Regions from separate parts of the Klebsiella sp. CSG-1 genome, predicted to be linked through region 2. Evidence: predicted binding sites of a transcription regulator. Region 2 holds the regulator's gene; each other region holds the start of a gene.
The links. Region 2 encodes Fur, which represses iron uptake genes when iron is present. Its sites were predicted from a motif close to ATAATAATGAGAACNACTATCAA; they were not measured.
Positions count from the first base shown of each region.

Region 1 (4,199 bases), 120 kb from region 2:
GGCAAAAGCGCGCTGCTCATCGACCCATTGCCAGGCTTCGCCGTTATCTTCGCAAAAGCGCATGCTGAGGGTGTCGGCCTGCGTCAGACCGGTGACGATCGCCCGTCCCAACAGCGCCGGGTCCAGGTTGCCGCGCAGCTCGACATAGTGGGCGACACTCCATGCGCCGGGCAGCGTAGAGAGGCGCTCCGCCATCCAGATCCCAGGCTGCGCCGCGACCAGCGGTAAACGAGTGCTCATGTCCGGCTCCTTGAGGTTGCATAGTGGGCAGGGGTAAGGGTTGACCAGTTCGCCGCCAGCCAGCTGTTGCACGCCTCTAAGGACTGCGGCGGGCATTCCACTACCCAGCCTTGCGGCAGCGCGCAGTGGTGCGGCCACAGGCTGTACTGCTGTTGTTCGTTGCGCAAAATGTAAAACTGCCCTTGCGGATTATCGAAGGGGTTGCTGAATTGCATACCAAACTCCTGTCTTTACTCGCCATCCTCCTGTCGGCTTTCGCCCTGGCTAGCGCCTCGGGGTATGCGGAAGGATGTTGAGTCTGAAGCGCACTTTGTTATTGCGCGCGGCTCAACGGCTGCCAGAGCTGGATGAGCCCAGCCGTCAGCCCACCGCGCCAGCAAAGCGCATCGTGCCCGCCGTCAACCTGACGCCAGAAAATCGTCTGCTGTGTCTGCTGTAGTTGTGTTAAAAGCGCCTGATTGGCGCGAAAAATAAGCGGCTCACGCTCTCCGGCTTCCAGCCAGATTCGCAGCCCGTGGGGGCGGAGCACTCCCTGGCTCAGGCGTTCGATCAGCAGGCCGGTTTGCGCGCCGCCGCGATGCGGCCACCAGTAGGAGCCAGACTGGCTCAGCACGCAGCCAAAGCGCTGCGGCCAGTAGAGCGCGGCAAACATCGCCGCCAGGCCGCCAAAGCTCTGACCGGCGACCACGGTACAATCGGCGCGGTCGCTAAAAGGCGCGATTTGCTGTACCCGAGGCAATAGTTCTTCCTGCACCGCCAGCCAGAAATCGGCGTTACAGGGCAGCTCCCGACTCCGGTGTTCGTTATCGATGACATCAATCAGCAGGTAGACCGCTGGCGGCAGCTTTGCCTCGCGCGTCAGCCCGGCCAGTGCGGACCAAACCGGCATACTCTCGGCCCAGAACTGGCCATCAAGCAGCACCGCCAGCGGACGCTCTGCGGCAACGGCCTCTCCGGTGGTGTAAACCCATATCCGCCGCGTATTACCCAGTCGGGCGCTGTGCCATTCAATGCACACCGGCGGTTGATAAGGCGCATTACGCAGCGACCAGCCCGGTTGTTCCGGTGCCAGCGGCAGCTCCAGCGCCGAAACGGCGTGGCCGCGCCCGCCTTTCCAGCTTTGTGGGTTTAACGGATCGGCTATCGCCCGCGGCAGCAGTCTGCGCCAGCCTTCCCGCAGCAGCGTGCGGTCCGGGCTGCCGCCGTTGAAAATCTCAGGGGCAAAATCGTCATCGCGATCGGAGGGAATAAAGCAGTAGCTGCCGCGCCAGGCGGGAGACAGCGTGGTTTGCCATTGCCAGGCATCGGTGCCGGGCACGCGCTTGAGGGTTTGCGGTACGGCATTTTGATGATGGTCGGTGACGCCGGTGATGTAAATCCACACCCGCTTCGTCAACGAGGTCTCTTCGCTGCCCGCCGGATCCCGCCACCAGAAGGTCACCCGGTAGCTATCGCCAACGGCCTCGGCCTGCGGACCGAAGATCCCCTGCCACCAGTCATCACTTCCTGTCATTAACATTCCGTCATTAACCCTATGTTTACCGTGATTTTTCTCAATAAACGTAATTTTTATTGATAATATTATTGATAACTATTTGCATTTGCAATAGCGTATTACCGCACTTTGGGAAGAGTCACTTCTAATTACACATGTCAGAAAGGGCCATTTGGTCAGCGATGGAATGCCTTCGCCCTCTACTGACCACATTTCTGCCGCCTCCCCTCCCGGTGGGAAGGGGTTCCAGGGGCATGCGGCAACGGAAAGCAGGACGTAAAATGAATAACAAGATCAAATCCTTGACCTTGCTGGTCAATCTGGGAATTTATGGGGTTGCCTTCCCGCTGTGTGCGGAAGAGACCCTCGACAGTAAAAAAGCGGCCACCGAAGAGACGATGGTGGTCACTGCCGCCGAACAAAACCTGCAGGCGCCGGGCGTATCGACGATCACCGCCGAGGAAATTCGTAAACGTCCCCCCGCTCGCGATGTCTCCGAAATTATCCGCACCATGCCGGGCGTTAACCTGACCGGCAACTCCACCAGCGGCCAGCGCGGGAATAACCGCCAGATTGATATCCGCGGCATGGGCCCGGAAAATACCCTGATCCTGATTGATGGCAAACCGGTCACCAGCCGTAACTCCATCCGCCTGGGCTGGCGCGGCGAGCGCGATACCCGCGGCGATACCAACTGGGTCCCACCGGAGCTGATTGAGCGCATTGAAGTCATTCGTGGACCGGCGGCGGTCCGCTACGGCAACGGCGCCGCGGGCGGCGTGGTCAATATCATCACCAAAAAAGGTGATAACGAGTGGCACGGTTCGTGGAACACCTACATGAACGCCCCGGAGCACAAAGATGAAGGCTCCACCAAACGCACCAACTTCAGTCTGAACGGCCCGCTGGGCGGCGATTTCAGCTTCCGCCTGTTGGGCAACCTCGATAAAACCCAGGCCGATGCCTGGGATATCAACCAGGGCCATCAGTCAGAACGTACCGGTATTTACGCCGATACGCTACCGGCCGGCCGTGAAGGGGTAGAGAACAAAAATATCAACGGCGTCGTGCGCTGGGATTTTGCGCCGATGAACTCGCTGGAGTTTGAGGCGGGCTACAGCCGCCAGGGCAACCTGTACGCCGGGGATACGCAGAACACCAATACTAACGATCTGGTGAAAAAGAACTACGGCAAAGAGACCAACCGTCTCTATCGCCAGACCTACTCGGTGACCTGGAACGGCGGCTGGGATAACGGCATCACCACCAGCAACTGGGCGCAGTACGAGCACACCCGCAACTCGCGTAAAGGCGAAGGCCTGGCCGGGGGTACGGAAGGGATTTTCAGCAGCGATCAATTCTCTGATATCGACCTGTCCGACGTGATGCTGCACAGTGAAGTCAGCGTTCCGTTCGACCTGTGGGTCAATCAGAACCTGACGCTGGGTACCGAATGGAACCAGCAGCGGATGAAGGATCTGGCCTCCAACACCCAGACCTTTATGGGCGGCGACATTCCGGGTTCAACCAGCACTGGCCGCAGCCCGTATTCTCAGGCGGAGATCTTCTCGCTGTTTGCCGAAGACAACATCGAGCTGACCGACTCCACCATGCTGACCCCGGCGTTGCGCTTTGACCACCACAGCATTGTGGGGAACAACTGGAGCCCGTCGCTTAACCTGTCCCAGGGGCTCGGGGATGACTTCACCCTGAAAATGGGCATCGGCCGCGCCTATAAAGCGCCAAGCCTGTACCAGACCAACCCGAACTACATTCTGTACAGTAAAGGCCAGGGCTGTTACGCCAGTGCAACCGGCACCGGTTGCTATATGATGGGTAACGAAGACCTGAAAGCGGAAACCAGCATCAACAAAGAGATCGGCCTTGAGTTTAAACGCGACGGCTGGCTGGCCGGGGTGACCTGGTTCCGTAACGACTACCGCAACAAGATTGAAGCCGGCTATGCGCCGATCTCCCAGACCGGTACCGGTAAAGTGAAAACCGATATTTACCAGTGGGAAAACGTACCGAAAGCGGTGGTAGAAGGCCTGGAAGGGACATTGAACGTCCCGGTTAGCGAAACCGTTAACTGGACCAACAACATCACCTATATGCTGCAGAGTAAGAACAAAGAGACCGGCGATCGTCTGTCGATTATTCCGGAGTATACGCTGAACTCAACGCTGAGCTGGCAGATATACCAGGATGTTTCCGTGCAGTCGACCTTCACCTGGTACGGCAAGCAGGAACCGAAGAAGTATAACTACAAAGGTCAGCCGGTAACCGGCAGCGAGAAGAACGAGGTGAGTCCGTACAGCATCCTCGGCCTGAGCGCGACCTGGGACGTCACCAAATACGTCAGCCTGACCGGCGGCGTGGATAACGTCTTCGACAAGCGCCACTGGCGCGCGGGTAATGCCCAGACCACCGGCGGCGATACCGGTTATATGTACGGCGCGGGCGC
Region 1 covers NZ_JBWNLD010000001.1:439,177-443,375, forward strand. The annotation lists gene entF (enterobactin non-ribosomal peptide synthetase EntF) at 1-240, opposite strand, end outside; gene AC007G_RS02145 (MbtH family protein) at 237-455, opposite strand; gene fes (enterochelin esterase) at 554-1,798, opposite strand; gene AC007G_RS02155 (TonB-dependent siderophore receptor) at 2,017-4,199, shown strand, end outside.
Region 1: fes (enterochelin esterase) is a predicted target of Fur. The motif match lies at 1,819-1,841, and genes of this name have one in related genera.

Region 2 (4,199 bases):
TGCACTCTCGCCAATATGCTGGGTGTGGCTGGCAATATAGCGATAGAGATCATCATCAACTTCAATTGTTTTCATCTTAATCCAGTGCGATATCTTATTCTGAATACAAGTTGTCAGGATTATAAGGACAAATCCTGACCGCGGATAGCGTCAAACCAGGATGGCGGTAAAACTCAGATAGCTCTGGGTCTTGCAGCCGGATGGCAGAATGTCCAACATAATACCCTAACCCGACGAAGCGAAAAAAAGAACTTTGCCATGAAATTAAATAGCCGCACGCAATCTGCACAAAATCCGCACAATAATTCCCCGGTTGTCCTGGTCCACGGTCTGTTTGGCAGTCTCGACAACCTGGGCATCCTCGCCCGCGACCTGGTGAACGACTACGATATTTTGCAGGTTGATATGCGTAACCACGGTCTTTCTCCCCGTTCGCCGGAGATGACCTACGCGGCGATGGCGCAGGATCTGCTCGATACTCTTGACGATCGGCAGATAGAGAAAGCCACCTTTATTGGTCATTCGATGGGCGGAAAAGCGGTCATGGCGCTCACCGCGCTGGCGCCGGAGCGCATCGCAGGCCTGGTCGCCATTGATATTGCTCCGGTGGACTATCACGTGCGCCGTCATGATGAAATTTTCAACGCCATCAATGCCGTCACCGACGCCGGCGCCGCGTCCCGTCAGCAGGCGGCCACGGTGATGCGCGAACATCTACAGGAAGAAGGCGTGATTCAGTTTCTGCTGAAATCCTTCGTTGATGGCCAGTGGCGCTTCAACGTGCCGGTGTTATGGGATCAATATCCGCACATCGTGGGCTGGCAAACGGTTCCTGCCTGGCCTCATCCAACCCTGTTCATCCCGGGAGGCAACTCCCCCTACGTCACCGATGACTATCGCGATACCCTGCTCGCCCAGTTCCCACAGGCGCGGGCGCACGTCATCGCCGGCGCCGGCCACTGGGTACATGCGGAGAAACCGGAAGCCGTCCTGCGCGCCATTCGTCGCTATCTGACCGCTTTGCAGGCTTAACTGGCTAAAAACTGCCCGACCGCGCTGCAGAATGCCCGCGGTCGTTGGCGCAGCGGTTCGCCTGATGTATTATGGCGCGCTATCTGTGTCGGCTATAGCCCGGCAACTTGTTTCCCCGAAGTCACTCTGAATCATGGCAAAAGAACAAACGGACCGTACGACATTAGATTTGTTCGCAACCGAGCGTCGCCCGGGTAGACCAAAGACCAATCCGCTTTCGCGCGATGAACAACTGCGCATAAATAAACGCAATCAGCTCAAACGCGATAAAGTTCGCGGCCTGAAGCGTGTGGAGTTAAAACTCAACGCTGAAGCGGTTGATGCGCTCAACGAACTGGCGGAAGCTCGCAATATGAACCGCAGCGATTTGATCGAAGAGATGCTGATGAACCAGCTGGCAACCCTGCACAGCCGGGATAAAGCCTGAAAATCCTCAAAAAAACACTTTCATGTAGCAGAGTGTGCAGTCGGGCGTGATTGCTGTTTCCGCGCCCTCTCCTGTTCTGCTATGATTGCCGTTATCTGCGGGCATTACGCCACTACCACATCATTAAGTTTCAAGAGGTTATTTTACTCATGGCAATCATCGGCATCTTTTTTGGCAGCGACACGGGCAACACCGAGAATATTGCAAAAATGATTCAGAAGCAGCTTGGTAAAGATGTTGCTGATGTTCACGACATTGCCAAGAGCAGCAAAGAAGATCTGGAAGCCTACGACATCCTGCTGCTCGGCATTCCGACCTGGTACTACGGTGAAGCTCAGTGCGACTGGGATGACTTTTTCCCGACGCTGGAAGAGGTCGACTTTAACGGTAAACTGGTTGCGCTGTTTGGCTGCGGCGATCAGGAAGACTACGCGGAATACTTCTGTGACGCGCTGGGCACCATCCGCGACATCATTGAACCGCGCGGCGCCACCATCGTTGGCCACTGGCCGACTGCGGGCTATCATTTTGAAGCTTCTAAAGGCCTGGCGGATGACGATCACTTCGTCGGTCTGGCTATCGATGAAGACCGCCAGCCGGAGCTGACCAACGAACGCGTGACTAAGTGGGTTAAGCAGGTCTCTGAAGAGCTGCATCTCGAAGAAATCAAAAACGCCTGATGATTGTGCGGCGTTACCGTTAAATTTCGCCGCATTAATAGATAGAAGCAATCAAACTAATAGCTACAAGTTTTTAACTTTTAATCACATATCTGTACAATGTCCTCTGATTTAACGAGGTCAGGTGACGCAGTTTGTAGCTGGGACCTCGTTTTTGACAGCATACAAGGCCCGATACTTGCAGTTTTCATTTAACGATGGCAGTTCTATAATGAGACGCATTGCATCGGGTGATTCTCTGTATTACTTCCGCTGATGGAAGTAGATCGTTTAGCAACAGGACAGATTCCGCATGACTGACAACAATACCGCATTAAAGAAGGCTGGCCTGAAAGTCACACTTCCACGATTAAAGATCCTGGAAGTCCTGCAGGAACCGGATAACCATCACGTCAGTGCGGAAGATTTATACAAGCGCCTGATCGACATGGGTGAAGAAATTGGTCTCGCTACTGTTTATCGCGTGCTGAACCAGTTTGATGATGCTGGCATTGTGACTCGTCACAACTTCGAAGGCGGTAAATCTGTTTTCGAACTGACCCAGCAGCACCATCACGATCACCTTATTTGCCTCGATTGTGGCAAAGTGATCGAATTCAGCGATGAGTCTATCGAAGCGCGTCAGCGTGAAATCGCCCACCGCCATGGCATCCGTCTGACCAACCACAGCCTGTATCTTTACGGCCACTGTGCGGAAGGCGACTGCCGCGAAGATGAACATGCACACGACGCGCTGGAAAAGTAATTTCCCACCGCGCGGACCGCAAAAAGCCAACCTGACGGTTGGCTTTTTTTATGTGCAAACGCCTACCCTTTTCTGCGCGCGGTATGCTCGTCGAGAGCACGAGTAAACTGTTCCTCATCCCACCGGTTTGCCAGCGCTTCCCGCACCAGAGTCTGTTGGGTTTTCGGGACCATTCCACCTAATGGCGGGTCGGTATCAAGATTGGTGGGGAATGAGTAGCCCCGGGCAGCCACGGCAATCAGCGCCTGAAAATCGCCCGCGCGATATTGTCCGTCCTGAAGCTGGGGATAGATTTTTTTCAACACCAGCTCATGGTTCACATCTTCCATCGGGACGCCGAACGCCGAGGAGATCTGCAAAAGATTAGCGGTGCGAACATGATCAGTCGTCGTGTTGTTCCCGGCGGCATGAAACAACGCCGGGTTAAAAAACAGCCCGTCGCCTTTTTGCAACGGCAACTGAACATAGTGCTGGTTAAAGTAGTCGACGAACTCCGGCTGGCGGTAGGCCATATAGCCGAGCTCATACTGATGCGAAAACGGCAGCAGGCGCGTAGGCCCTGACGCCAGCGGCATATCGCTGTGCGCAACCGCCCCTTGTAACGTCAAATACTGCGACAGAATCTGCGCAGGGATGGGAAACTCGGCAACAAACTCGCCCTGCTGAAAGCCGAGATGATAATCGCGATGGGGCTGCTGCGCTTCGCCGCCAGGGCGTACCTGGTTAACCTGAGCGGTCATTCGCCACGCAGGTCCCAACCACGCCTGACAAATTAACCCAAGCATTTCATTAGCATAGTAGTCGCAGAAGGTCTGCGGGCTACGCTCCGCCAGCTTTTGTAACGCATTCCAGATCCGGCCATTGTTCCCCGCGCGAGAAAAGTGGTCAGCCTGAACCCGGGTGCGAGACTCATCGGCCATGATGGTTTCAAACACCGCCGAAGCGCGGTCGATGACATCCATATCCTGATAAAGCCCGCGTACCACCAGCACGCCGGGACCGTAAGAGAGCCCCTGATGTAGCTCGCTTAATACCGCATGTTTATTGGTCGCCGCGACCTGCGCTAACACGTCATGGTCGTAAATCAGAACTTCCTCAGCGACTTCGCTGACCAGCGGATAGTCTTGTTTGTTCACCTGCTGCTGACAGAAGATGTTGAAATCCTCAACTGAGGCCCGATCGGGTCGGACAAAATATTGCGATGTCATGAGTAGCTCCACGGGGTAAGGGTGCCAGACGGCGGTTATTTTTTTGTTCAACGTCTCGAAAACGAACGTTGTTAAGAAATAACTTAGCAGCTAGACTCCACATCAAG
Region 2 covers NZ_JBWNLD010000001.1:315,801-319,999, forward strand. The annotation lists gene seqA (replication initiation negative regulator SeqA) at 1-75, opposite strand, end outside; gene ybfF (esterase) at 259-1,032, shown strand; gene ybfE (LexA regulated protein) at 1,166-1,459, shown strand; gene fldA (flavodoxin FldA) at 1,609-2,139, shown strand; gene fur (ferric iron uptake transcriptional regulator) at 2,432-2,884, shown strand; gene AC007G_RS01595 (phytanoyl-CoA dioxygenase family protein) at 2,947-4,092, opposite strand.

Region 3 (4,199 bases), 110 kb from region 2:
CGCAGCTCCCCCAGCAGCCCAATCAGTATTACGCCGACAATCACCAGCACCCAACCGCTGGCGCTCGCCGACGCGACCGGCGTCATTATCGCCCCCAGCCCACCCAGCAACGCGGCGCCAATGGCATCGCCAGTAACGTTCTGCGCGGTCCACAGACCGTTAATCCGCCCGAGCATCGCTTCCGGCGTCTGGGTCTGAATCAGGGTGTACTGCAACAGCGAGCTGATCGCGCTCAGCCAGCCAAACAGCGCCAGACACAGCGCGCCCAATGCCCAGACCGGCATCAGGCTAAATAGCGCGATGGCCACAAATGAGCCGACCGTCGTCATCAGCATCAGAGCGCCCGGTTTTGCCGTTTGCGCCAGCTGACCGCTGGTCAACGCCCCAAACGCTGCCCCCAGCGGAATAGCGGCATATAGCAAGCCAATCTGCGAGGCCGACATCCGCCAGCCGTCGGCCAGCGCCGGATAAAGCACCCGTACCGCGCTCGCCATCGTCAACAGACCGCCCAGCAGAGCAATCCCGCCAATCAGCGGGCTGTTGAAGAGGAACTTCAGCCCCGCCAGCAGCGACTTCAGCGGGTGTTCCCGCGGCTGCGGTGGCGGCGGTAGCAGCGGCAAGCGCAGCAGGGTCAGGGTGGTGATAAAGGTGCCCGCCGCCGCCAGGCCATAGTTCCAGGCTACGCCGCCGGTGGCCAGCAGCAGACCGCCGATCATCGGCGAAATCACCGATCCCAGGCGCACCGTCAGCATGGTGATCGCCCCGGCCTGCATCAGGTTTTCACGCCCGACCAGCGCCGGCGTCGCCGCCAGCAGCGCCGTCACGCCCAGCGAAGCAAAAAAACCGTCCCAGATACCCAGCAGATAGATAGCGATGAGCGATGGCTCAGGCAGCAGCGCGTTGAGGCACAGACCGACAAACCCCACGCCGCAGGTTCCCCGCGCCAGCAGAATCAAACGTTTCCGCTCATAGCGATCCGCCAGCACGCCGCCGACCATCAGGCCAACAAACATTGAGCAGCCGGTCAACGTGACCGAGAGCCCGACCTGCCAGGTGGAGTGGGTCATCATCTGGATTTGTACCGGAATCGCCACGCCCAGCAGGCCAAGCGACAGGATCGAGATAAAACGGGCGATAAAGACGGCGCGAAACGCCGGATGGGTTTGCAGCAGACTGAGGTTCAGCAGCCGGGATTGTCGGTTCATTACAGCGCCTTGTTATTATTTTCCATCAACGCGCGATCGTTCAGGCAGCGTACTTATTGGCTGCACTTCCTTAACCCGGTCATACGGTTAGCGATACTTCCAGGCAAGCGTGCGTTTGCCGCCGCGATGCATTCTGAATGATTTTGCGTATACCATTCTTGTGGGCCGCCATGCTAACATAACTGAATAGAATCGATAACGATAATTACTATCATTATCATGTCAGGGATGTGAATTATGTCGTTTTCTACGACCACGGTGCGCGCCGTTGCCGTACCTGGTCTGTTACTCGTTTTAGCCTTTGCTATCGCTCTCAGCCTGCTGATTGGCGCCAAACCTCTTCCAGTGAGCGTCGTCGTGGAGGCTTTTTCCGGTACCTGTCAGAGCGCCGACTGTACTATCGTGCTGGATGCCCGGCTGCCGCGGACCCTGGCGGGACTACTGGCCGGCGCCGCGCTGGGCCTGGCAGGATCGCTGATGCAGACTCTGACGCGTAATCCCCTTGCCGATCCCGGCATTCTCGGCGTGAACTCCGGCGCCAGCTTCGCGATTGTGCTGGGTGCCGCGCTGTTTGGCATCCACTCCCCGCAGGAACAGCTGCTGATGTCGTTTTGCGGCGCGTTTGGCGCCTCGCTGCTGGTGGCCTTTACCGGCAGTCAGGGCGGCGGTCAGCTCAGTCCGGTACGTCTGACGCTAGCCGGCGTGGCGCTGGCGGCCGTGCTGGAAGGGCTCTCCAACGGCATTGCGCTGCTCAACCCCGATGTTTACGACCAGCTGCGCTTCTGGCAGGCCGGTTCGCTGGATATTCGCACGCTGCAGACGCTGAAAATCGTCCTCCTGCCGGTGGTGATTGCCGCCGCCGTGACGCTGTTGTTAAGCCGGGCGTTGAACAGTCTGAGTCTCGGCAACGATACCGCCACCGCGCTCGGCAGCCGGGTCGCCCGCACTCAGGTTATCGGCCTGCTGGCGATTACCGTGCTCTGCGGTAGTGCCACGGCGGTAGTTGGCCCCATCGCCTTTATCGGCCTGATGATGCCGCATATGTCGCGCTGGCTGGTGGGCGCTGACCATCGCTGGTCGTTGCCGGTCACCTTACTGGCAACCCCTGCTCTGCTGCTGTTTGCCGATGTATTGGGTCGCCTGCTGGTCCCCGGTGAACTGCGAGTATCGGTGGTCAGCGCCTTTATCGGCGCGCCGGTGCTGATTTGGCTGGTGCGCCGTCAGCCGCGCGGAGGTGCAATATGATAGCCCCTTCTCGCCGACTGTTGCTCAGCTGTCTGATTCTGCTGGCTACCAGCCTGCTGGTCTCCCTCTGGGGCCTCGGCAGCGGTCTGGTGCCGTTAAGCGTCGAGCAGGTGCTTTCCGCTCTGCTGGGCGATGCGCCGCGTAATATCACCATGGTGGTCACCGAATGGCGACTGCCGCGGGTGCTGATGGCCCTGCTGATCGGTGCGGGACTTGGCGTCAGCGGCGCCATTTTTCAGTCGCTGATGCGCAACCCGCTGGGCAGCCCCGATGTGATGGGCTTCAACACCGGCGCCTGGAGTGGCGTGCTGGTGGCGATGGTGATGTTCGGCCAGAACCTGACGGCGATTGCGCTGGCGGCAATGACCGGCGGCGTGTTGACCGCGCTGGTGGTCTGGCTGCTGGCCTGGCGCAACGGCATTGAAACGTTTCGCCTGATTATTATCGGCATCGGCGTTCGCGCCATGCTGGTGGCCTTCAATACCTGGCTGCTGCTGCGCGCCTCGCTGGAGACCGCTCTCTCCGCCGGGTTGTGGAATGCCGGCTCGCTCAATGGCCTGACCTGGGGAAAAACCTGGCCCTCCGCGCCGCTGATTGTGCTGATGCTGATAGCGGCGGCACTGCTTGCCCGGCGCATGCGCCTGCTGGAGATGGGCGACGATACCGCCTGCGCGCTCGGCGTGCGGGTAGAACGTTCGCGCCTGCTGATGATGCTGGTGGGCGTGGTACTGACCGCCGCCGCCACCGCGTTAGCCGGACCGATCTCGTTTATCGCCCTGGTCGCGCCGCATATCGCCCGCCGCCTGAGCGGCACCGCGCGCTGGGGATTAACCCAATCGGCGCTCTGCGGCGCGCTGCTGCTGGCGCTGGCTGACTACAGCGCCCAGCGCCTGTTTATGCCTTATCAATTACCGGTGGGAGTGGTGACCGTCAGCCTCGGCGGCATCTATCTCATCGCGCTGTTAATTCAGGAGTCCCGCAAAAAATGACCGCCGAAACGACCCGTTTGCGCGGCGACCAGCTAACCCTGGCGTACGGCAAAAAGACCATCGCCGAATCGCTGAATGTGACCATTCCTGATGGCCATTTCACCGCAATCATTGGCCCTAATGGCTGCGGGAAATCGACGCTGCTGCGAACCCTGAGTCGCCTGATGACGCCGGCCAGCGGCCATGTTTATCTCGACGGTGAGCAGATCCAGCGCTATGCCAGCAAAGAGGTGGCGAAACGCATCGGTCTGCTGGCGCAAAATGCCACCACCCCGGGGGATATTACCGTTCAGGAGCTGGTGGCGCGCGGCCGCTATCCGCATCAGCCGCTGTTTACCCGCTGGCGTAAAGAGGATGATGACGCGGTCAACAGCGCCATGAGGGCGACCGGAATAACCGATCTGGCACGACAAAGCGTCGATACGCTCTCCGGCGGCCAACGGCAGCGGGCCTGGATTGCCATGGTGCTGGCGCAGGAAACGGCCATTATGCTGCTCGATGAGCCCACTACCTGGCTGGATATCAGCCATCAAATCGATCTGCTGGAGCTGCTGAGCGAGCTCAACCGCGAAAAGGGGTATACCCTGGCGGCGGTACTGCACGACCTCAACCAGGCCTGCCGCTACGCAACGCATTTGATTGCCTTGCGCGAGGGTAAAATCATTGCCGAGGGGGCGCCGAAAGAGATTGTCACCGCCGAATTGATCGAGCAGATTTACGGCCTGCGCTGCATGATCATTGACGATCCGGTCGCCCATAC
Region 3 covers NZ_JBWNLD010000001.1:430,562-434,760, forward strand. The annotation lists gene entS (enterobactin transporter EntS) at 1-1,205, opposite strand, end outside; gene fepD (Fe(3+)-siderophore ABC transporter permease) at 1,443-2,450, shown strand; gene fepG (iron-enterobactin ABC transporter permease) at 2,447-3,439, shown strand; gene fepC (iron-enterobactin ABC transporter ATP-binding protein) at 3,436-4,199, shown strand, end outside.
Region 3: fepD (Fe(3+)-siderophore ABC transporter permease) is a predicted target of Fur. The motif match lies at 1,404-1,426, and genes of this name have one in related genera.